Regions from separate parts of the Caballeronia sp. RCC_10 genome, predicted to be linked through region 1. Evidence: riboswitches for the same ligand, from Rfam matches in the RefSeq annotation. Region 1 holds a riboswitch; the other holds the start of a gene.
The links. A riboswitch is a leader RNA that binds a small molecule or an ion and turns the genes downstream of it on or off. The one in region 1 is predicted to bind manganese.
Positions count from the first base shown of each region.

Region 2: another riboswitch for manganese. It lies ahead of AB6804_RS08610 (sodium:calcium antiporter); the one in region 1 lies ahead of mntP (manganese efflux pump MntP).

Region 1 is NZ_JBFUPT010000027.1:8,193-20,042, reverse strand. It holds gene AB6804_RS27185 (alpha-amylase family protein) at 1-1,294, opposite strand, end outside; gene AB6804_RS27180 (DUF4142 domain-containing protein) at 1,445-1,978, shown strand; gene AB6804_RS27175 (cupredoxin family copper-binding protein) at 1,980-2,288, shown strand; gene AB6804_RS27170 (RNA polymerase sigma factor) at 2,285-2,971, shown strand; yybP-ykoY riboswitch at 2,993-3,169, shown strand; gene mntP (manganese efflux pump MntP) at 3,180-3,749, shown strand; gene AB6804_RS27160 (LysR family transcriptional regulator) at 3,781-4,689, opposite strand; gene AB6804_RS27155 (hydroxymethylglutaryl-CoA lyase) at 4,822-5,772, shown strand; gene AB6804_RS27150 (CaiB/BaiF CoA transferase family protein) at 5,783-6,934, shown strand; gene AB6804_RS27145 (gamma carbonic anhydrase family protein) at 6,931-7,455, shown strand; gene AB6804_RS27140 (MFS transporter) at 7,535-8,974, shown strand; gene AB6804_RS27135 (ABC transporter substrate-binding protein) at 9,045-9,839, opposite strand; gene AB6804_RS27130 (FAD-dependent oxidoreductase) at 9,885-11,330, opposite strand; gene AB6804_RS27125 ((2Fe-2S)-binding protein) at 11,327-11,629, opposite strand; gene AB6804_RS27120 (NAD(P)/FAD-dependent oxidoreductase) at 11,613-11,850, opposite strand, start outside.
Region 2 is NZ_JBFUPT010000003.1:201,028-212,877, reverse strand. It holds gene AB6804_RS08615 (ABC transporter substrate-binding protein) at 1-1,080, opposite strand, end outside; yybP-ykoY riboswitch at 1,277-1,448, shown strand; gene AB6804_RS08610 (sodium:calcium antiporter) at 1,555-2,565, shown strand; gene AB6804_RS08605 (flagellar protein FliT) at 2,695-2,979, opposite strand; gene fliD (flagellar filament capping protein FliD) at 3,024-4,469, opposite strand; gene AB6804_RS08595 (flagellin domain-containing protein) at 4,646-5,470, opposite strand; gene AB6804_RS08590 (aldo/keto reductase) at 5,833-6,783, shown strand; gene rpsU (30S ribosomal protein S21) at 7,140-7,352, shown strand; gene AB6804_RS08580 (hypothetical protein) at 7,470-7,829, opposite strand; gene AB6804_RS08575 (hypothetical protein) at 7,863-8,288, opposite strand; gene AB6804_RS08570 (hypothetical protein) at 8,487-8,711, opposite strand; gene AB6804_RS08565 (DNA-3-methyladenine glycosylase I) at 8,722-9,327, opposite strand; gene AB6804_RS08560 (BadF/BadG/BcrA/BcrD ATPase family protein) at 9,436-10,368, shown strand; gene AB6804_RS08555 (Cof-type HAD-IIB family hydrolase) at 10,396-11,223, shown strand; gene AB6804_RS08550 (hypothetical protein) at 11,274-11,567, opposite strand.

The sequences.
Region 1 (11,850 bases):
TCGCGACGTTCACGCGCTCATATCCATACGGTCCGCCCGAGATCACCGGGCTAACCGGGCGCGCATGTTTCGTGAAGCCCGCATGCGGCTCGGTCGACCATTGCATCGGCGTGCGCAGGCTTTCGCGTTCGGGCAGACGCAGATCGTCGCCCATGCCGATTTCATCGCCGTAACGCACGACGGGCGTCCCCGGCAGCGTCAGCATGAGGCTGTACGCCAGTTCGAGCCGGTGACGGTCGCCATCGAGCATCGGTGCAAGACGCCGGCGGATGCCGCGTTCGTACAGCTGCATGGACGGCTCGGGACCGAACGCCGCGAACACGGCTTCGCGTTCCTTCGGCGACAAGCGGCCAAGATCGAGTTCGTCGTGATTGCGCAAAAATACGCCCCATTGCGCGGTTGCCGCCCGCGATTTCGTCGCTTCGAGCGCTTTTCTCAGCGGCGTGGTATCGGCGCTCGCGAGCGCATAGAACGTGTTCTGGTTGACCTGGAAGTTGAACATCATCTGCAGCCGCTCGCCGGCATCGCCGAAGTACTGCATGTCGGTGTGAGGCAGCACGTTGGCTTCCGCGAGAATGATCGCGTCGCCTTCGCGCCACTGCAGGAACTCGCGAAACATGCGCAGCATGTCGTACTGCCGGGCCGGTTTCTTCACCTGCGCGCCCTTGGTCGCGATGACGAACGGCACCGCGTCCATGCGAAACCCCGAGACGCCGAGCTGAATCCAGAAACCCATGATCTTCAGCAACTCGGCCTGCACGTGCGGATTGGCCGTGTTGAGGTCGGGCTGGAAGTCGTAGAAGCGGTGGAAGTACCACAGGGCCGCTTGCTTGTCGTAGGTCCACGTGGACTTCTGCACGCCGGGGAACACCACGCCGTCGTCCGCGCCCGCCGGCCGCTTCTTCGACCATACGTACCAGTCGCGATACTTCGAATTCGGATCGCGCCTCGCTTCCTTGAACCACGGATGCTGATCCGACGTGTGATTCACGACCAGATCGATCAGCACGCGCAAGCCGCGCTGACGGCACGCGTGAGTGAATTCCACGAAATCGCCGAGCGTGCCGTAGCGCGGATCGACGTTGTAGTAGTCGGAGATGTCGTAGCCGTTGTCGCGACCCGGCGATGGCTGAAACGGCATCAGCCATATCGTGGTGATACCGAGCCCCTGAAGATAGTCCAGCCGCCGCAACAAGCCCTGGAAATCGCCGATGCCGTCGCCGTTCGCATCCATGAACGCGCCGACGGACAGGCAGTAGATGACCGCGTTCTTGTACCAGAGATCGTTGAGCATGCGCTTGGATCGAGGCCCGGTTCGTGTGCGTCCGAGTGTAACCGTGATCCGCCGGCGCGGGCAATCCGGGATTGGACTGCGGTGCGGGAACGCGCTTCTTCGACGTGACATCCAATGCCGTGTCTGCCACTTCATACGCGGAGATGTCATATGAAACGCATTCATTTCGCGCTCGCGGCGGCGCTCGCGCTGACGAGCATCGCGTCCCGTGCGCAAGGGGCTGGGCCGACCGATCGGCAAATCGCCGCGATCGTCGTGACCGCCAATCAGGTCGATATCGACGCGGGCAAGCTCGCTGGCGACAAAACGAAATCGAAGGACGTGAAAGCGTTTGCGCAGCAGATGGTCACGGATCACAGCGGCGTCAACAAGGCTGCGACCGACCTGGTGAAGAAGCTCGACGTCACGCCTGAAGACAGCCCGGCGAGCCAGAGCCTCAAGCAAGGCGGCGACGCGAACATCGCCAAGTTGAAGCAGTTATCGGGCGGCAGCTTCGACAAGGCGTATATCGATCACGAGGTCGCCTATCATCAAAGCGTGCTCGATGCACTCGACAAGACGCTCATTCCCAGCGCGAAGAACGCGGAACTAAAGGCGCTGCTGGTGAAAGTGCGGCCGGCATTCGTCGCGCATCTCGAACACGCGCGGCATGTGCAGGCGGACCTCGCCAGAAACGGTGCATGACATGCGCTTGCTGATCTGGCTGATGAGTGCGCTCGCGTTGCCCGTCGATGCGATTGCGGCGACGCATGTCGTCGTCATCGAAGGCATGCGCTTTAGTCCGCCCGCGTTGACGGTCGCTCGCGGCGATCGCGTCATGTGGATCAACAAGGACCTGTTCCCGCATACCGCGACCGCCGATGCCAAAGCGTTCGATTCGCACGGCATCGCGGCGAACGCATCGTGGAGTTACGTGGCGCGCGATGCCGGACGTTACGCGTATTCGTGCACGCTGCATCCGGCGATGCACGCGGTGCTCAACGTACGGCGATGACGACGATGATTTCCGCTACCGACACCATTAACGACGAACTCGCCATCGCGCGCCGCATCGTTGCGGGCGACCGCGCCGCGTTCGAAGCGATGATGCGGCGGCATAACCGCCGGCTGTATCGGCTGGCGCGCGCCACCTTGCGCAACGAGGCCGAAGCGGAGGACGCGCTGCAGGATGCGTACTTGCACGCGTTCCGGTCGATGCACCAGTTTCGCGGTGATTCGCAATTGCTCACGTGGCTGTCGCGGCTCGTGCTCAACGAATGCTTCGCGCGATTGCGGCGCTCGGCGCGTCGTCAGAACGTGATTCCGATCGTGGATGCGCCCGCCGCCATCGAACCGGCCGATACGACCCGCTCGCACGACGATGCGCCCGACCAGGCGCTCGCGCGTGCGCAAGTGCGCGCGCTGCTCGAACGCAAGCTCGATGAATTGCCGGACCTGTTTCGCGTCGTGTTCGTGCTGCGCTCCATCGAAGAGATGAGCGTCGAGGAGACCGCGCAATGTCTGCACATTCCGGAAGCGACGGTGCGCAGCCGGCATTTTCGGGCGCGCAGCCTGTTGCGCGAATCGCTTGCGCAGGCCTTCGATCTCGCCGAGCGCGACGTGTTCGAGTTCGGCGGGGCGCGGTGCGATCGCATCGTCGCTAGGGTGCTGTCGACGCTATCCGATGGCGGCTCCTAGCCTATCGGCCGTGTTAAGCTCTCGCTTCTCGCTGGGGAGTAGCCGGCTTTCCGTCCCACGGAAAGCGCGCATGTCAACACACTCGGTCCGCGCACAGGGACCGTGGCATGCGCAGCCATCAAAGGTTGGCAAGACCATCGACGGAACGCGCCCTCAGGCCGGGCGGCGCGTTGCGTCGTGTTTCTTCGCCCGGCCAGAGCCCTACTCGATGAACCTCGCCTCCACGATCTTCCTCGCCTTCGCCATGTCAACCGACGCCTTCGCGGCCGCCGTCGGCAAGGGTGCGAGCCTGCGCAAGCCACGCGTCACCGAAGCCCTCCGGACGGGCCTCATCTTCGGCGTCATCGAAGCCATCACGCCGCTCGTCGGCTGGGCGATCGGCCGGACGGCGGCGCAGTACGTCACCGCGTGGGATCACTGGATCGCGTTCGGTCTGCTATTTCTGCTCGGTGCGCGCATGATCCGCGAAGGTTGCGGCAGCGCCGAACACGCGGACGACAAGCCCAACTCGCATTCATTCTGGGTGCTGGCGGTCACCGGTTTTGCCACCAGCATCGATGCGATGGCGGTCGGCGCGGGCCTCGCTTTCATCGACGTGGATATCTTCTCGACCGCCGCCACCATCGGTTTCGCGACCATGCTGATGGTGACGGTCGGCGTGATGATCGGCCGGCTCGTCGGCGCGACCATCGGCAAGCGGGCGGAGATCGTCGGCGGGGTGGTGCTGATCGGCGTCGGCTGCGCGATTCTCGCGCAACATCTCGGTTATACGAGCTGAGTCGAACTGAGTGTGCGCGGGCTGGCGGCGCTCAGGCCGCTTGCCGCGCCCGGCTCGTCAGATGCTCGACCATCCTTTGAGCCGCCGGCTGCAGCGTGTCGAAGCCCTTGAAGCACACCACGAAGCGCCGTTCCGCCCAGGCATCGACGAGCGGAATGACCGCGACGCCGAACACCGACTGATACGTCGCCGCCACTTCCACCGGCACGACGCTGATGCCGAGGCCCGCGGCCACGACGCGAAACGCGGCATCGAAACTGGACACGATCACGCGATACGAGAGCGTCTTGCCGGCGCTCGCGGCGGATCGCCTCAACATCGTATGGACGGCGGTCGACGGCAGCAGCCCGACGTGCTCGTACTCGAGCGTGTCTTCGAAGCTCAGGCTTGTTTCGTTCGCCAGCGGATGGTCGGGATGCACGGCCAGCGCCAGCCGGTCCTGACGATAAGGCGCGTGCTGCAAGCCTTCGAGATCGACGTTGTCCCAGCAGACGCCGATGCTCGCCGCGCCCTCACGGAGTTGCCGCACCAGCTCCGTCGATAACCTTTCCTCGACATCGACCCGAATGTTCGCGTTCGCCGGCTCGCGCATGAACGCGGCGATATCGTCGAGCAACGCTTCCGCCATCGCCGACGCCGACGCACAAATGCTCACGCGCCCGCGCAGCCCGCTGCCGAACGCCGCGACGTCGCTGCCGATGCGATCGAGCGTGAACAGGACGTTGCGCGCGTGTTCGAGCAGCGCGATGCCCGCGCCAGTCGGCTCGACGCCGCGCCGCGAGCGCGACAGCAACGGCACGCCGAGGTCCGCTTCGAGCTGCGCGATGCGCTTGCTGATCGCGGAGGGCTCGATGTGCTGCTCCTCCGCCGCCCGCGCGATGTTGCGGTGATCGCATACGGCGACGAAGAGGCGCAGCGTCTTCAGGTCGATATCGCGCACGGACGTTTCCTTTTAGACATTCCGGTTCGGAATCGCAACGCTTCCAACATACCGCTTCTGCGTCGCGGCGGAAGGTCTAAAGTTAGCACAACGTCGGCGACACGATGACCGGCGATATCACGGAGACGGCTCATGCCCTTGTTCCCCACTGACGCGGCGATACGCGAAGTCGGCTTGCGCGACGGCCTGCAAAGCATTCAGCGGATTCTGCCGACGCAACGCAAGCGCGAATGGATTCGCGACGCCTACCAGGCCGGGCAGCGCGAGATCGAGGTCGGCTCGTTCGTGCCCGCGCGCCTCTTGCCCCAACTTGCCGATACCGCCGAACTCGTCGCTTTCGCGAAGACACTGCCCGGGCTCTTCGTTTCCGTGCTCGTGCCGAACCTGAGAGGCGCGGAACGCGCGTTCGAGACGCAGGCCGATTTGCTGCTCGTGCCGCTTTCGGCGAGCCGCGAGCACAGCCTCGCGAATCTGCGCAAGACGCCCGATGAAGTGGTCGCGGAGGTGGCGCGCATCCGCGCCGCCCGCGATGCATCGGGCGCGAAGACGTTGATCGAAGGCGGCATCGGCACGGCGTTCGGCTGCACGATCCAGGGACGCGTCGACGAAAGCGAAGTGCTGCGCTGTATGCAGGCTTTGCTCGATGCGGGCGCGGATCGCGTAAGCATCGCCGATACCGTCGGCTATGCGGGACCGCGCGCCGTTCGCGAGCTGTTCGAGAAGGCACGCCGCCTCGCCGGCGAACGCTTCTGGTGCGGCCACTTTCACGACACGCGCGGCCTTGCGCTCGCCAACGTGTACGCCGCGCTCGAAACGGGCGTCGCGCGCTTCGATGCGACGCTCGCCGGCATCGGCGGATGCCCGCACGCGCCGGGCGCGAGCGGCAACGCATCGAGCGAGGACCTTGCCTTCATGCTGGCCGACATGGGCATCGAAACCGGCATCGACATAAGCGGCCTGCTTGCGCTGCGCGAGAAAGTCGCGCAATGGCTCGAAGGCGAAACCCTGCGCGGCGCGCTGTGGCGTGCCGGTCTTCCCAAATCATTCGCGAAACATGCGGCGAGCGCCGCGCTGACCGCCTGAGGCTTTCCACATGACTTCGAATGCAAGACTTCCGCTCGACGGCGTGCGCGTCGTCGAATTCACGCACATGGTCATGGGACCGACGTGCGGCATGATCCTCGCCGATCTCGGCGCCGAAGTGATCAAGATCGAACCGCCCGGCGGCGACAAGACGCGCACGCTGCCGGGGCTCGGCATCGGCTTCTTCCGGTCGTTCAATCGCAACAAGAAGAGCGTCGTCATCGACATCAACACGCCGGAGGGCCGTGAAACCGCGACCGAACTGATCGGCACCTGCGATGTGGTGCTCGAAAATTTCCGTCCCGGTCTCATGGAGAAGCTCGGCCTCGATTACGGCACGCTCAGCCGGCGCTATCCCGCGCTCATCTATGTATCGCACAAGGGCTTTCTGCCCGGCCCTTACGAAAAGCGCCTCGCGCTCGACGAAGTCGTGCAGATGATGGGCGGCCTCTCGTACATGACCGGTCCCGTCGGACGGCCGCTGCGCGCGGGGACATCGGTGAACGACATCATGGGCGGCATGTTCGGCGCCATCGGCGTGCTTGCCGCGCTGCGCGAACGCGACTTCACGGGACGCGGCCAGGAAGTGCAAAGCGCGCTTTTCGAGAACTGCGTGTTCCTGTCCGCGCAACACATGCAGCAATACGCGATGACCGGCGAAGCGCCGCCGCCGATGCCCGCACGCGTCTCCGCGTGGAGCGTCTACGACGTGTTCACGCTGGCCGATGGCGAGCAGTTGTTCATCGGCGCGGTCAGCGACAAGCAGTTCGTCACGCTGTGCGATGTGCTCGCGCGTCCGGACATCGCGGCCGAGCCGCGCTTCGCCAATAACGCGATGCGCGTCGCGGTGCGGCCCGAACTGCTCGCGTGTCTCGGCGCGATCCTGAAGGATCGACACGTCGGCGAGCTTGCGCCGAAGCTCGAAGCGGCCGGCATTCCGTATGCGCCGATCGTGCGGCCCGACCAGTTGCTCGACGATCCGCATCTGAAAGCGAGCGGCGGCCTCGCGCCGATGCAGACCGACGATGGCGATACGACCGATGTCGTCCTGTTGCCGATCACGATGGGCGGCCGCCGTCCCGGCGTGCGTCAGGCGCTGGCGCGCGTCGGCGAGCACACGCAAGAGGTGCTGTCGCGCATCAAGAGCCGGGTGACGGCATGAGCTGCTACGGATTGAGCAACGGCAAGCCGCAACTGGCCGAATCGGCATGGGTTGCGCCGCAGGCGGTCGTGATCGGCAACGCGGCGCTGCATGAGCGCGCGAGCGTCTGGTTCAACGCGGTGATTCGTGCGGATAACGAAGCAATTGAAATCGGCGCGGGCAGCAACGTGCAGGACGGCGCCGTGTTGCACACCGACCCCGGCTATCCGATGGTTATCGGCGCGAACGTCAGCATCGGGCATCAGGCGATGTTGCACGGCTGCACCATCGGCGATGGATCGCTCATCGGCATTCAGGCGATCGTGATGAACGGCGCGGTCATCGGCAAGCACTGTCTCGTCGGCGCGGGCGCGGTCGTCACCGAAGGGAAGACGTTTCCCGACCGCTCGCTGATTCTCGGTGCGCCCGCGAAAGCGGTGCGTGAACTGACGGATGCGCAGATCGCAGGTCTTGCGTCCAATGCGGCGGACTATGCCGCGCGCGCGGAGAAGTATCGGCGGGAGCTCGACCAGACCGCCTGAGCAGCACGATTCCAGTCAAGCGTCCCGGCAGGCTTGCAGCAAGACGAGCCGCCGGCATCATGAAGATCAGGAGACACAGATGCAGCAGACCGTCACCGCGGGCAGTCCCCCGCTCGTCACACCCAACGTGCGCGTCGGCAATCAGCCGGGCGCGGAAATCTCGGCGCGCATGGATCGCCTGCCGATCACGCGGCATCTCTGGATGCTCGTGCTGCTGATCTCGCTCGGCGGCTTCTTCGAAATCTACGATCTGATTTTCACGGGCTATATCGCGCCGGGCATGGCGAAGAGCGGCCTGCTCGCCACGACGACTCATTCGTTCTTCGGCTTCACCGGCATTGCCGGATTCATTGCGGCGACGTTCGCGGGCCTGTTCGTCGGCACGTTCTGCTTCGGCTGGCTGCCGGACCGATACGGCCGCCGCGCCGTGTTCACCGTCTCCCTGCTGTGGTACTCGATCGGCTCCGCGATCATGGCGGTTCAGACGACGCCGGAAGCGGTCATTCTCTGGCGCTTCATCACGGGCATCGGGGTGGGCGTGGAAATCATCACCATCGACAGCTATGTGACCGAACTCGTGCCGCAGCACATGCGTGGCCGCGCGATGGCCTTCAATCAAATGGTGATGTTCGCCGCCGCGCCGGTGGCCGCGATCCTGTCGTACTGGCTCGTGCCGACGACCGTGTTCGGTATCGACGGATGGCGCGTCGTGGTGCTCGCGGGATCGGCGGGTGCGGTGCTCGTGTGGTTCATCCGCCGCTCGGTGCCCGAAAGTCCGCGATGGCTCGCCTCGCACGGACAGCCCGAGAAGGCCGATGCGATTGTGCGCGACATCGAGTCGATCGTCGCCCGGCAAGCGAAGGGACCATTGCCGCCGCCATTGCCGGTGGTCGAGCAGCCGGTGCATCGGCGCGCGTCGTTCGCGGAGTTGCTTCAACCGCCGTACCGGTCGCGCTTCGTGATGCTCGTCGTGTTCAATCTCTGTCAGGCGATCGGCTATTACGGCTTCGCGAACTGGGTGCCGACGCTGCTGATCGGGCAGGGCATCACGGTCACGAAGAGCTTGCTGTATTCGTTCATCATCGCGTTCGCGCTACCCGTCGGGCCGATGCTCGCGATGCTGTACGCCGATCGCATTCAGCGCAAGTGGCTGATCGTCGGCGGCGCGCTCGTGGTGATCGTGAGCGGCATCGCGTTCGGTCAGGCCCGGTCGGTGCCGGCGCTCATCGCGCTCGGCGTGCTCATCAGCCTCGCGGGACAGACCATCTCCGTGTGCTATCACGCGTATCAGGCCGAGCTTTTTCCAACTGCCATCCGATGCCGCGCCAATGGACTGGTGTACTCGGCAAGCCGCATCGGCGCGATGATGTCGGGCTTCATCATCGCGGCGCTATTGCGGGATTTCGGTGTGGTCGGCGTGTTCGCGGGCATTACCGCCTGCATGCTGGTGGTCGTGGTTTCCATCGGCGTCTTCGGACCGCGCACCAACGGCAAGCGTCTCGAAGAGCTGTGTCATTAGGCCGGCTACCCGCCGGGAACGGGAAGCGGTCTTGCGAGCCGGCTCACCGGATCGCAAGACCGCGAACCGCTTACTTTCCGTACATGTCGAAATCGAAGTACTTCGCCTCGATCTTGCGATACGTTCCATCGCGCAGGATGTCCGCAATCGCGCCATTCAACGCATCGCGAAGGTCGGGGTCTGATTTGCGCACACCGGCGGCATCGCCGTCGCCCATGATCTTCGGGTCATAGACGACATCGCCCGCGAACGCGAAGCCCTTGCCCGCCGGCGTCGCCAGAAAGCCGAGCTTGCCTTGCACGGCGTCCATCAGCACGGCGTCGACACGGCCCGCCGTCAGGTCCGCATAGGCCTGGTCATAGCTCGGATAGGCGACCACGTCCACGCCCGATGCTGCCCACTTCTCGCGTGCATACGTTTCCTGCACCGTGCCTTGCTCGACGGCCACGCGCTTGCCCGCGAGCTTCGACGCCTCGGGCAGCAGATGCGCGCTTTCCTTCGCGATCAAGCGCGTCTGGTTGCGATACAGCCGCTCGGTGAAGTCGATCTGCTGACGACGCTTCTCGTTGGCGGCCATCGACGAAAGAATGACGTCGAACTTGCGCGCCTGCAATCCGGGAATCAGGCCATCGAAGCTGCTCTGCACCCACACGCACTTCGCCTTCAGCTTCGCGCACAGCGCGTTGCCAAGGTCGATGTCGAAGCCCTGCACGGCGCCGTCTTTCGTGACCGACTCGAACGGCGGATAAGTCGGATCGACGCCGACGCGGATCGTGCTCCATTCCTTGGCCATCGCCATCGTGCTCGCCGCCATCAGGGCGAGTGCGGCGGCGGTCTTCATCGTCTTCGTGCGTGAGGTCTTCATTCAGGCTCCATAGTGAGCGTTCGTTAGAGTGGGCGGTTCTTGCAATCAGCTCGGGAATTCGCCGCGCGTGAAGTCGTCGTCGAGGGCGATGGAGTCGGCGATCTCGTCGATGGTGACGGGCTTGATCGGCGCGCGGATGCGGTAATAGCCGACATCGCCGACCGGGCGATGCTGCACTTGTGCGATCAGTTCGCCGACCGTCGTGCCGCACCATCGGCCCTGACACGGCCCCATGCCGCAGCGCGAAAACGCCTTCATCTGATTCGGTCCCTGACAGCCGAGCGCCGCGATCCGGCGAATCTCGCCCGCGCTGACTTCTTCGCAGCGGCACACGATCACGCTGTCGGCGGGACGGCGCAGCGCGGCGGGCGGCGTGTAGAGCGCATCGAGCAGCGGGCGCACGGCGAGATGGCGCTTCATCGCGCGCAGGGCGGGGCGGCTGCGTGCATCGCGCGTCGCGGCGTCGAGCGCGCCGAGCTCGCGCGCAATGTCGAGCGCCGCGAGCGTGCCTGCGTGCATCGCGGCGATGGCGCCGCCGATGCCAGCGCCATCGCCCGCAATCGAGACACGCTCGACACTGGAGCGCCGGCGCGCATCCGTGCGGGGACGCCAGCATGCGGACGGCGCGTCCCACTCGTGCTCGCAGCCGAGCGAGCGGGGCAGTTGTGTCGATGGAATCACGCCCTGATGCAGCAGCACGAGCGACGTGTGAATAACGTGCTGCGCGCCGCTTGCATCGACGAAACGCACGCGTTCGGCGCGGCCATCGCCTTCGATCGAAAACGCGCTCGCGCCGCGATGAATCGGCGTGCCGGCCTGCTTCACCGCGCGCATCATGCGCAAGCCCTTGAGCAGATAGTCGGCCCCGGCGAGCGCGGGCAATGCGTGCGGCAACGCGGTGCGCCACGCGTGCGGTGGCGTGGTATCGACGATCGCGCGCACACGGCGTCCCGCCTTCAGCAATTGCGATGCGAAAAGCCATAACAGCGGCCCGCTGCCCGCCAGCACCGCATCCTGCGACGGCGCGAGTCCCGACGACTTGAGCAGCGTTTGCGCCGCGCCGATGCCCATCACGCCCGGCAGCGTCCATCCCTGCACGGGCCACGGACGTTCCTGCGCGCCGGTCGCGATCAGCACCGCCCGTGCCGTGACTTCGAGCGTGCCGCCTCGTTCATCGCGGGGCTTGCGCGTCAGCATCGCGATCACGCGGCCGTCTTCGAACGCGACCTGCCAGACCACGCAGCGAGCGAGATGCTTCGCACCGCTGCCGGCGAATCGCTCGATGAGCGCGCGTCCGGCGAGGTAGTCGTCGCCGAGGACGTTCGCATCGGCGAGCGGCGATTGCGCCGCGTCGCGATAGATCTGGCCGCCGGGCGCGTGGCCTTCGTCGGCGACGACGACATCGAGGCCCGCCGCACGCGCTTCGATCGCCGCCGACATGCCCGCCGGTCCCGCGCCGACGATCAGCAGATCGCACTTCACCTGCGTCATGCGAGCCTCGCTTTGCCGCTCATCGCGCGCACCCGCATGCCGTCGCGCACGCGCGTCATGCAGGCCTGCACGTTCGGCACGCCATCAACTTCGACGAGGCAGTCGAAGCACACGCCCATCATGCAGAACGGTCCGCGCGCCGTGCCGCTCACGGGCGTCGTGCGGCACGAGGCCGCGCCGCTTTCCAGCAGCGCGGCGGCGATCGAGTAATGCGTCGGCACGTGCCGCTCAATACCGTCGATGTCGATGCGGACCGTGCGCGCCGGCATGGTGGCGAGGGGTTCAAAGAGCGTGGGCATCGGTCTGATTCAAAAAGCGTGTGGCGACGAAAGGATGAAGGATCGCGGGCTTGCCGCCGCCCGCGATCCACGGCGCGATGACGTCCGCGTGCGCGGCGGCGAGCGTCACGCCGCTATGACAGATGGCGAGGAACGCGCCGGGATGCGCGGACGATTCTTCGTAGACCGGCAGGCCGTCGGGCGTCATGATGCGCAGCGCGCCCCACGACCGCACGATGCGC
Region 2 (11,850 bases), on a different contig from region 1:
CTTCGCGCGATCCGCCGAGTACGGATACGCCTGCACGCTCTTGTCATAGCTCCACGTATTCGGCGGATACGGATTCACCGCCGGCGATGCGGTGTTGTCGAACACGGTCTTCATGTACGTCGTGCGATCGAACGCCATGTTCAGCGCCTGACGCACCTTCGGGTTGTCGAGCGGCTTCTTCTGCGTGTTCAACGCGACGAAAGCGGTCATGAACGCGGGCGTCTCGCTGACCTTGAGCGCCTTGTCCTTCTTCGCATCGAGCACGTCCTGCGGCTTCGGCGATAGCGCGATCTGGCATTCGCCCGCCTTGATCTTCTGCGCACGCACCGAGGCATCGGGCGTGATTGCATAGATCAGCCGATCGACCTTCGGCTTCGGTCCCCAGTACGAAGGGTTCACGTCGTAGCGGATCACCGCGTCCTTCGTATAGCTCTTGAGCACGAACGGGCCGGTGCCGATGGGCTTGCTGTTGATGTCCAGCTGCTTGTCCGCCTTCAGCAACTGGCCGGCGTACTCGGCCGAATAGATCGAAGCGAAGCCCATCGTGAGGATCGGCACGAAGGTCGCATTCGGCTCGTTCAGCTCGAACTTCACGGTCTGATCGTCCACCTTGGTCACGGCCTTGATGAGCTTCACGAGGCCCATCGACTGCGCGTGCGGAAAGCCGCTTGCGCCCGCCACCTTGTGCCACGGGTTGCTGTCCGACAGCATGCGCTCGAACGTGAAGACGACGTCATCCGCGTTGAGCGGGCGCGTCGGCTTGAAGTAGTCGGTCGTCTGGAAGTGGACGTTCGGCCGCAGATGGAACGTGTACGTGAGGCCGTCGCTCGATACGTCCCACTTCTGCGCAAGCGATGGCGCGACTTTCTTCGCGGCCTCGTCGTACGAGACCAGCGTATTGAAGATGACGTCCGCCGATGCGTTCGTCGTCACGAGCGAATTGAACTGGACGACATCGAAGCCATCGGGGCTCGATTCCGTGCAGACGGTGAGCGGCTTCGACATCGCGAGCATCGGCGCGGCCATGAGGACGGCGGCGAACGCGGCGGTGGAGCGGACTTTGAAGCGGTTGAGGGGCATGGATTCTCCCGTGACTCTCGGTCACACATCGGTTTTCTTGTTGCTCGGATCATGCCGGGCCGTCGACGCGTGCAAGCGGCGCGCCCGCGCGACAGCTTATCCAACGGCGCGACCGGCTACAACGAAGCATTGCGCATACCGGTATGCCTCGCGTGAAGCGGGTCGGCTTGCCGAACGGTGTGCATCACGCTACACTGCCCCCGTCTTTGGGGAGTAGCCTTCCTTCGTCCTTCGAAGGAGAACGCGTCAACATCCTCGGCTCTGCTGCCGTGGCGCGTTCGACCGGTCCGGTTTGGCGAGACCATTGATGCGCTATGTCGTTCCTGGTCGGACGGGCGTGGCGCATCATGGTTCGCTGACGTCCGGCCGTGGAATCATCGTCGTGTCCCCACAATCACAATATTCGTCTCCCTCTCGCGCTGCCATTCGCGTTGGCGCGGCGTTCGCTGTTTATCGTTCGATGCGGGGTGCCGCATGACGATGCTCTTCATCGAACTCGCGTTCATGCTCGCGATCATCCTGATCGCATCGGAGCTTTTCACCAACGCGCTCGAACATCTCGGCGAGCGGCTCGGCATTTCCGAAGGCGTCACCGGATCGCTGTTCGCGGCGGTCGGCACCGCATTGCCGGAGACGACCGTGCCGATCATCGCGCTTCTCGGCGGCACCGCCAGCCGCACGGTCAATGAAGAGATCGGCGTCGGCGCGATCCTCGGTGCGCCGCTGATGCTCGCGACGCTCTCCACCTGCCTGATGACCCTCGCCATCCTGAAGTCGCGCGGCTTGCGCGGGGTCATCATGCCGGAGCGCAGCGGCTTCACGCGTGACCTCAATTTCTTTCTCGTGGCGTTCTTGATCGCGGCAGGCGCGATGTTCGTGCCGCATCATGCGTGGCAAGTGCGCGCGCTGTTCGCGGGCGGACTCGTCGTGCTGTACATCATCTACGTGATCGCGACGTTCCGGGCATCTGCCAATCTCGTCGAGAGCGGGCACGGCACCGAAGCGCCCGAGACGCTCTTCATCTCGCGACTGGGCCTCAAGACGAACATCGGCTCGATCATGCTGCAGTTTCTCGCCGGCATCGTGCTGCTCGTCGGCGGCGCGAAGGGCTTCATTCACGGCGTCGAGGGCGTGTCGCAGGCGCTGGGGATATCGGCGCTGCTGCTGTCGCTCATCATCATTCCGATCGCGACGGAGTTGCCCGAAAAGGTGAACAGCATTCTGTGGGCGCGACGCGGGAAGGACACGCTCGCGTTCGGCAACATCACCGGCGCGATGGTGTTTCAGGGGACGTTGCTGCCGGGTATCGGCATCATGCTGACGCCGTGGGAGCCGCGAGTCGAAGTGTTGACAGGCGTGCTGATCACGCTCGCGGCGGCGGCGTGGCTGCGCTTTCATGCGCGCGGCAATGGCGTTGCGCTCTGGGCGCTGCTGGGCAATGGCGTGCTGTATGCCGCCTATCTGACGCTGACGCTCGGACGCTAAAGCTCGGACGCTGACGCCCGGCCAAAGAAAAATGCCCGCGCGAGGCGGGCATTGATGTTCATGCAGCGCGTCGGACATCGGCGCGTTGTTCTTGTTGTTGTTTGTTTAACGGCGTTGAGCGGGGAAACTTTAGAGGCGCGCGGCCTTTTGATAACGGCTCGCCGCGTTGGCTCGTTCCATCGACTGGCGATGGCTTGCGACGAGCGCGTCGCGCGCGATTCCGGCCGCCTGCGTCACCGCAGCGATGCTCGAGTGGATCTTGCGGATCGCCGCGAGCGCTTCGGCAGATTGCTCGGGCGCGAACGTCATCAATAGCGGCGAGCGCGTCTCCGCGAGGCTGGCCGCCAGGGCCCAGTTGCCCTCCACCGCAGCAACTTCGATCGCTTGAGACAGTTCCCACACGCGGAAGGCCACTTCGTCCTGGTTTATGTCAGTCATAGGTCGATACGCTCTGCAGTTCACTTGTTGGTGGCAAGTGCACCCGCGGTCTTCTCGCCGCCGAACAACTGGGTCAGGTATTGCGAGTTGCTTTGCATCTGTGCCATTAGCTTGTTGAGCGCGGTGAACTGCGTGTTGTACTGGTCCGTAAGCTTGTCCGCATACGCCTGCAATGCCGTGCTTTGCTTGGTGATGTCGGCCAAGTCCTTGGTCAGCTCAGTGGCTCGCGTGTCAAGAACGCCGCCGGTTTGCAGAAAACTCGTCGCGGTAGTGTTCAGGGTGGCGCCCACGCCATCCGTCGAGTTGAACAATGCGGTAACCGCGCTACGATTCGAACTTAACGCGCTCGAAAGCTTATCGCTGTCCAGCTTCAGGGTGCCGTCCGTCTGCAGATCGATGCCAATCGCGTTGAGAGAAAGCGTCGTGCTGCCGCTCGGTACGCCCTTTGCAAGCGTCGTTGCCAGCGCGCTCTTGATCGAATCCAGCATTGGGTCGCCGAGAAGCGGGCCTCCCTGGCTGCCGGCGCTCGCTGTCGAGTCGAAACTCGACAGCGAACTGGCGGTGCTGACGAAGGCGTTATAGGCCGCGACAAAACCATTGATGGCTTTTGTCGCGGCGTCGTCGTCGACGGCCACGGACAGTGTCTGACTCGTGTTGCTCGCCGCCGCAGAAAGGGAGAGCGTTACGCCGTTGATAGCGTCCGCGATAGTATTGCTCGGACTTGTGACGGCCATTCCATCGATCTTGAGCTTGGCGTCCTGAGCCGCGGATTGTTGCGTGTAGTTGGTGTTGGGGATCGACCCGTCGAAGGCGAGTGCGCCGAGCCCGTCCGTAGAATTGGTCGTCACGCTGAGCGTATTGGCAGCGCCCGTCGAATTGGAACTGAGGACGAGGTGCGAGCCGTCTACGCCAGCAATAACCGTCGCCGTCACGCCGGGGTTGTCCTTTGCAGAGTTGATCGCCGAAGCGATACCGGCGAGGGTGTTGTTTCCGGATCCGACCGCGATCGTCATTGCCGCGCTGCCTCCGACTGCGATCGACAGATCACCGGTGCCGACCGACGCGCTCGCGCCGATGCCAGTCTGCAACACGATCTTCTGCGCAGTCGCGACGTTCGTGATGTCAAGTGCGTAGCTGCCGGGGACCGTTCCGGTTGTCGCGGTGGCAGTCACGCCGTTGCCATTCGATCTTGCGGTCAATGTGGAGATAGCTGATGCATCCGCAAGACCCGCCAGTGCGGTCTGAAGTGCGGACAGCGACGATTTGAGCTGTCCGATCGCGGACAGCTTTGTATTGTCGAGGCTCTGGCGATAAGCAAGCGTCGAGGACTGTGCGGCTGTTTTCGCTGAGACGAGCGCCGCCACGACCGTCGACGTATCGGTCGTCGAATTCGTCACCCCGCTAATGATGGACTGCGCCGCCTGCGAAAGGGTGCTGCTTACGGAGGTGCTCGAAGATGTCGTCATGAGGATGTTCGTCTGTGGACTTTCCAACGCGACAACCGCGTGTTAAGCGTCAGGTGACGGAAAAATCCAGAGACGCATCATGGGAGACTAGTCTCCCATGATGCGCTTACCCGCCTGCCGCTGATTCAACGGCGTTACGCGCTTGATTCTGAAAGCTGCGCAGTGCCCTAAAACAGTTAGCCGAGAAGCTTCAGAACCTGCTGCGGCATCGAGTTCGCTTGTGCGAGCACTGAAATGCCTGCTTGCTGCAGAACCTGACCCTTCGACAGGTTCGCCGTTTCCTGGGCGAAGTCTGCGTCGGTGATCTGCGCGGAAGCGGCGCTCAGGTTGGTCGATTGCGATTGGAGGTCCGAAATGGCCGATTGGAAGCGGTTCAACTGGGCGCCGAACGTGGCTTGTTGCGTGTTGATGCTGTCCAGGGTGGTGTCGACCTTGGTCATCAAGGCTTGTGCAGCGGTTGCGTTCGCGCCTGCAACCGTGTCCGTGCCCGCTGTCAGGACTGTCGAATAGTCATTGCTGAGGTCGAGCGTGAGCTTCTGGCCTGCCGTTGCACCGACCTGGAAATCGACGGCCGCACCTGCCGTCCCGTCGAGAACCTTGACGCCGTTGAACGTCGTATCGGTTCCGACGCGCGTAATTTCTCCGATCCGCTGTTGTACTTCAGCATCGATCTTGGCGCGGTCGTTGGTGCTCAAGGAACCGTCGGACGCCTGCACCGCGAGTTGGCGAATGCGTTGGAGGTTATCTGTGATCGAGGACAGGCCGCTCGATGCGGTCTGCAGCATCGAGACAGCGTTGTTCGCGTTCGAAACGCTCTGGTTCAAAGCGTTGGTGTACGACTTCATCGACGTCGAGATAGCCAGGCCGGCAGCGTCGTCTGCTGCGCTATTGATGCGCTTACCCGAAGAGAGTCGGTTAATGGCCGACGAAAGTACGCTTTGCGAGCCGCTCAAGTTCTTTTGAGTGGCCATCGACAGGATATTTGTATTGATATTCAGCATGATTTACCTTGTTCAATTAGTGCGCCGATTGGCGCCGGTTCGGACAAAGCGTCGCGCTTTAGAGGAGCACTGACCGCCTTTCCTGGTTTTCGGCGGTCGGCCCCGAAACTTTAGGTTCGTTCGAGGGGCGTTGCTCGCCTGTTCCAGCGTGCGTTTGCCGGTTCCTAAGTTTTCGGCAGCGCGCGGAGAAACTTTATCCTGGGCTGACTGATTTCCTTTGAATGTAGCGGAGCCAGACGCACGCGGAACTTGAATGTGACGAATATGTCCGGCGATGATGCGGCGCGGCGCGCAAGGGGCTCAAGGCGATAGTGCCGGCTCGGCGTATGCTACAAGTTGCACCCTCGAATGGACCTAGGACCATGCAAAAAAGCACTATCGGCACATCAGATCTTAAAATCGCGCCGCTCGTGTTCGGCGGCAACGTGTTCGGCTGGACGGCCGACGAGCGCACGTCGTTCTCCATCCTCGACGCCTTCGTCGATCACGGCCTCAACTTCGTCGACACGGCAGATGTGTACTCCGCCTGGGTGGACGGGCATCAGGGCGGCGAGTCCGAAGCGATCATCGGCAAGTGGTTCAAGGAAAGCGGCAAGCGTCACAAGATCGTGCTCGCGACCAAGGTCGGCATGCTCAGTACGCGCGCGGGGCTATCGGCGGCTAACATCGCGGCTGCAGTCGACGATTCGCTGCGCCGCCTGAAAACCGATTACATCGACGTCTACTTCTCCCATCTCGACGACGACAAGACGCCGCTCGACGAGACGCTCGACGCATATCAGAAGCTCATCGCGGCGGGGAAGGTGCGCGTGATCGGCGCGTCGAACTACAAGGGCGAGCGGCTGGAAGAAGCATTGCGGGTCTCAAAGGAATCGGGATTGCCGGCGTATCAGGTTCTTCAGCCGGAGTACAACCTCTATGACCGCGAAGGCTATGAGACCGATCTCGAGCCCGTCGTGGAGAAGCACAAGATTGCGGTCGTCACTTATTTCAGCCTGGCGAGCGGCTTTCTGTCGGGCAAGTACCGCTCGAAAGACGACACGACGCAGGCGGCGCGCGGCTCGCGCGTCGAGAAGTATCTGAACGATCGCGGGCTGAATATCGTCGATGCGCTCGTCGAAGTGGCTACGCGCAACAGCACGACGCCCGCGACCGTCGCGCTGGCGTGGATCATCGCGCGGCCGAGCGTGACCGCGCCGATCGCCAGCGCGACATCGGTGAAGCAACTCGAAAGCCTTGCCGCCGCGACGCAACTCCAGCTTTCCGCCGAAGACCTGAAAATCCTCGACGAAGCCAGCGCCTGGCAGAAATAAATCTGTTGCATCAAAGGCTTGGCGTGTCTCGAAGAGTTGGCAGGGGCGCGATGTTCTGGTAACATCGCGCCCGAATCGAGAAATGTGCCCGGTTTCTTGCCTTCGCCGCTAAATATGACAACGTCAAAAGCTGGCGGCGAATGGCTCAGAATTGCGCGTTCAGGTGTCTCTCGCGAACACGCATGCCGCTCTCGCGGTCGAATCTCAACTCTCTCTTTTCCGGCCTCCGTGGCCGCTTTGCTCGTGTCCGCCCGTCGCGCCTTCAAGGTGCGTCATGTCCGGCGGACGATCGGAGTGCCGGCGCGCGGCGGATTTCCGTTGCGCACTTGAAAATACGTTTAGCAAACAGGATTTACATGACCACTATCGTCCTCAAAGAAAACGAGCCGTTCGATGTCGCGATTCGTCGCTTCCGCCGCACGATCGAAAAGAACGGCCTGATCGCAGAACTGCGTGAGCGCCAGTCCTACGAAAAGCCGACCACCGCGCGCAAGCGCAAGAAGGCTGCAGCTGTTTCGCGTCTGCGCAAGCGTCTGCGTAGCCAGATGCTGCCGAAGAAGATGCACTAAAGCGTCATCGCCTGGGCCGGAGCGAGTAGCCTGGCCCCGGAAGGCAAAACGGCGGTGCGACCCGAGAGGGCGCACCGCCGTTTCGTTTTTGCGGCGTCTTGCGCTTGATTCAGCGCGTTAGACGAACGCGTGCCGCTTGCGCAGCGTGGCGAGCAGATGCGGCCATTCTTCGACGCTCGCGTCGTCGTGAATCTGCTCCAGTTCGATCAGCAGATCGATGACGTTGGGATCGTACGCATTCACATTCGATGCATACAGCGCGCGCAGCAGCTTGCCGTCCTGCGCGTGCCGATAGTACGAGATGCCGACGCCTTCGAGGCCGGCCTCGTAGACTTCGTCGCGGACGAGCGAGCCGATCGCGCACTTGTGACCTTGCGGGCTGCGCAGGCGGCAAGAGCCGTTGTCATCTTCCGATACCGCCCGCTGCGCGAGCAAATGCGCGGCGACGCGTTCGTAGATGTCTTGCGGGCTCAGCATTCTGATTGGGCTCAACATACGGCACCCGTACGCTTAGGCAGCGGTTTTCAGAAGCTCGGCCGACAGACCGAATTGCCGCGCGATCGACGCGAGGCGCTCGCGCCATTCCCATTTGCCGAACACGTCGTGCACGTTCTGCAGGCAGGAAAGAAGTTCGACGGTATTGGGATCGAAGACGTTGATGCGCGCGCGCAGCAGCGCACGCTTGAGCGCCACGATGCCGACGTCCATGTAGGCCGGCACCGCTTCGGGCGGCTTGGCGAGGTAGCGGATGGGAACGCCTTCCATTGCCGTGACGTAGTCGCGCGGCTTGATGTAGGTGCCGACCGGGCAGCCGCCGCAGTATCCGCGGTAAGCGCCGCCGCCGTGGGGCAGCAAAGCGGCCTGCCCCTGCGCGAAAAGATGCGCTACCGCGTTGTTGAAGATCTCCTGATGCGTCAGGAAGTTCAAGCTTCTCATGATCTTTCTCCCCTGCGCCCCTGCGCAGCGGCCATGCGTTGAGTTACGAGCAACCTGCACTTGCGGTGTTCGGCGGCGTAATTCGCCGTCCGGCTACTGCTTCGAGCACGATGGTTTTCCCGGCCTATGGACACTGACGACTGGCAGCGTCCTGTACTCGCGGCGGATCTCTCCACTCAGTGAACGATCCGCACACCGTCAGTTATAACGGTTCGGCTCGGTAAAAAGGTGCGGCAGCGCACGCGAGGACGCCATTTTTACACGGCACGCACGATCGTGCAGCGCCGCAGAAGAAGGCAGACCGCTTGATCGCACGCGGCTTGCGCCGTGCTTCACTGCAATAAATTCCCTGGTATCGGGACTTTCCCGCATCAGCACGGTTACGCGGCTTGCATGTTGCCAAAAAGCAAAAATCTGTGGCATCGGAGGCTGCTTAAAGTCCCGCCTTCGCTGCCGCTTTGCGTTTCGTCTTGGGAGTGGCGCGGGATACGCAGTTGGCGGCGTGGTCGTTGACCATGCCGGTCGCCTGCATGAAGGCATAGCAAATGGTGGTGCCGACGAACTTGCAGCCGTATGCCTTGAGCGCGCGGCTCAGGGCGTCGGACTGGGGCGTGGATGCCGGCGTCGGATTGTTCGCATCGCGCGGGGTGTCGATCGTTTGGCCGTTGACGAACGACCAGACGAACGCCGCAAACGATCCGTGGTCGGCCTGAATGCGCTGCACGGCGCGCGCATTGAGAACGGCGGACTGGATCTTCGCGCGATTGCGAACGATCCGCGCGTCGCCGACGATCCGCTCGACATCAGACTCGGTGAAGTGCGCGACCTTTTCGATGTCGAAGCCCGCGAAAAGCGTGCGGTAGCCGTCCCGTTTGTTGAGAATGGTCGACCAGGAAAGCCCGGCCTGCGCGCCCTCCAGCACGAGCATTTCGAAGAGGTGACGGTCGTCGCGCGACGGGACGCCCCATTCGGTGTCGTGGTAGTGCGCCATCGCCGGCGTCGTGGCCCAGGCGCAGCGGATCGGTTCGGTGTCGGTCATTGGGAATCCTCGATTTCGAATGCGCCAGCATAGCGGAACGCCGTCGTCGTCCACCCTCTGCCATTCGGCTAATTGGCGTGCCGCGTTTGCACCGTTATCCTTGCGGCCATGAACACATTCACGACTTCGAATTTCAACGGCTTTCTGCTCGGCATCGACGGCGGCGGAAGCGGCACGCGCGTGATTCTCGCCGATGCGAACGGCGTCGAACTGGCCCGCGCGAGCGGCGGCCCGTCGGGTCTGGGGCTCGGTGTCGAGCGGGCGTGGCAAACCATCGGCGATGCGTGCGAGCGCGCGTTTCAGGCCGCCGCGCTGCCCTTCGACTGGCGGGCGTGCGCGCTCGGCTGCGGGCTCGCGGGCGTCAACAACGCGGAATGGCTATCGGCGTTCCTCGACATGGCGCCGCCGGTTCAGGCGCTGAGCGTCGAAAGCGACGCGTACACGACCGTCATCGGAGCGCACGCGGGGGAGCCGGGTGTCGTCGTCGCGCTGGGGACGGGCAGCATCGCGGCGTCGCTGGACGCGGACGGTGTGTGCCGGATCGCCGGGGGCTATGGCTTTCCGAGTGGCGACGAAGCCAGCGGCGCATGGCTCGGCCTGCGTGCGGTCGTCCACTTGCAGCGCGTCCTGGACGGCCGCGCGCCCGCCGACGACTGGTCTCGCGCGCTGCTCGCGCTGACCGGCGCAACGGACCGCGACAGTCTCGTCGTCTGGCTGTGCGCGTCGAATCAGACGGCGTATGCGACGCTCGCGCCGAGCGTATTCGAGTACAGCGGTCATCCGGCTGCCGCTGCATTGCTGGAACAGGCGGGGCGCGAGATCGAACTGCTCGTCGCCGCGCTCGATCCGGCGGGCGTGCTACCGGTTGCGCTATGCGGCGGACTGGCCGCGCCGTACGAACCCTTCGTGCCGATGTCCGTGCGCGAATGTCTGCGCAAGCCACGCGCCGATTCCGCCGCCGGAGCGCTGGAACTGGCGCGGCGCGCGTCGGCGTCGCCGGGCGCGGTTGCGCGGACAGGCGACCGCGCCGGGATAAAATAGGCAGCTTCGCGCTCAAACAGGGCAGCCATGTATTCGGTCATCGCAACTGATCTCGACGGTACGCTCCTCAACAGCGACCACCAGCTCGATCCCTTCACCGCCCACACGCTGCGCACGCTCGCGTCGCGCGGCGTACCGATCATTATCGCGACGGGGCGGCATTATCGCGATGTCGCCGGCATTCGCGACCTGCTCGGCGTCGACGCGTACCTGATCACGTCGAACGGCGCGCGCGTGCACGCCCCCGGCGACGAACATATCTACTCGCGCGACCTCGCGCCCGCGTTCGTGCGCCGTCTGGTGCAGCCGGACGTCGTGGGCGAGCACGGACGCGTGATCGTCAACCTGTTCGCCGACGACGCCTGGCTCATCGACCGCCACGCGCCGGAACTGCTCGTCTTCCATCAGGACTCCGGCTTCAAGTACGAAGTGATGGATCTGTGCGAGCACGATGGCGAGAACATCGCGAAAGTGCTCTATATCGGCGAGCCGGCGGATCTCGCGTACACCGCCGAAAATCTGAAGCGGGAATTCGGTGATTCGCTGTACGTCACGTACTCGCTGCCGGACTGCCTGGAAGTGATGACGTCGGATGTATCGAAAGGCCGCGCGCTGCGTTACGTGCTCGAGCGGCTGGACATCGATCCCGCGCATTGCGTCGCGTTTGGCGACAACATGAACGACATCGACCTGCTGGAAACGGCCGGGCATCCGTTCATGATGAACAACGCCAATCCGGACCTCATCACGCGCTTGCCGAACGTGCCGCTCATCGGCAACAACTTCGAGGCGGGCGTCGCGCATCAACTGCGCAAGCTGTTCGATATTCGCGACGAAATCGCTTCGCCGCGCTGATGTTGCGGGAAGCGGGCGGCATCGCGCCGCCCGCTTCCGACCTCGCGCGATTAGCCGCGACGCCCCCAGTTGTCCGAGCGGTCATGATCCCAGCGCGCGCGGTTCCAGCGCCCGTTGTCGTGGCCATAGGGGCCGTAGTCACCGCGCCAGCGCGGCGCCTCATGCCGCCACGCCGGCGAGCGGTACACCGGCGAAGCAGGACGCACATACACCGGGGCCGGGGCCGCATAAACCGGCGAGCCGAGCGAAACGCCGACGTGCAGATCGGTATGAGCCTGAGCCGCTCCGATAGCGCCTGCCACAAGGCCGGTCGCGACAAGCGTTTGAATGACGATGCGCTTCATGCTGTTTCTCCTGGAAGGCGACGTGTGTCGCATGAGTCCAATGTAAGCGCCCGCTGTCTTACACGCTTCGACGACTTGTTACGGGGTGCAAGCCGCCAGTAAGGGCGATGCTCTCGGTGGTGAAACCGGGAAAGCCTTATATGGCGAGGGTTTAGCGGAGAAGCGCCATCGGTGCAGTGACGTTATTAAGCGGATTGCGTAATGCGCCATTACATCTGTCGCGCGTTTTTAATGCGGGGCGCGCGCACGCGGCGCGGAAAAACAAAACGGGCGCATCAGGCGC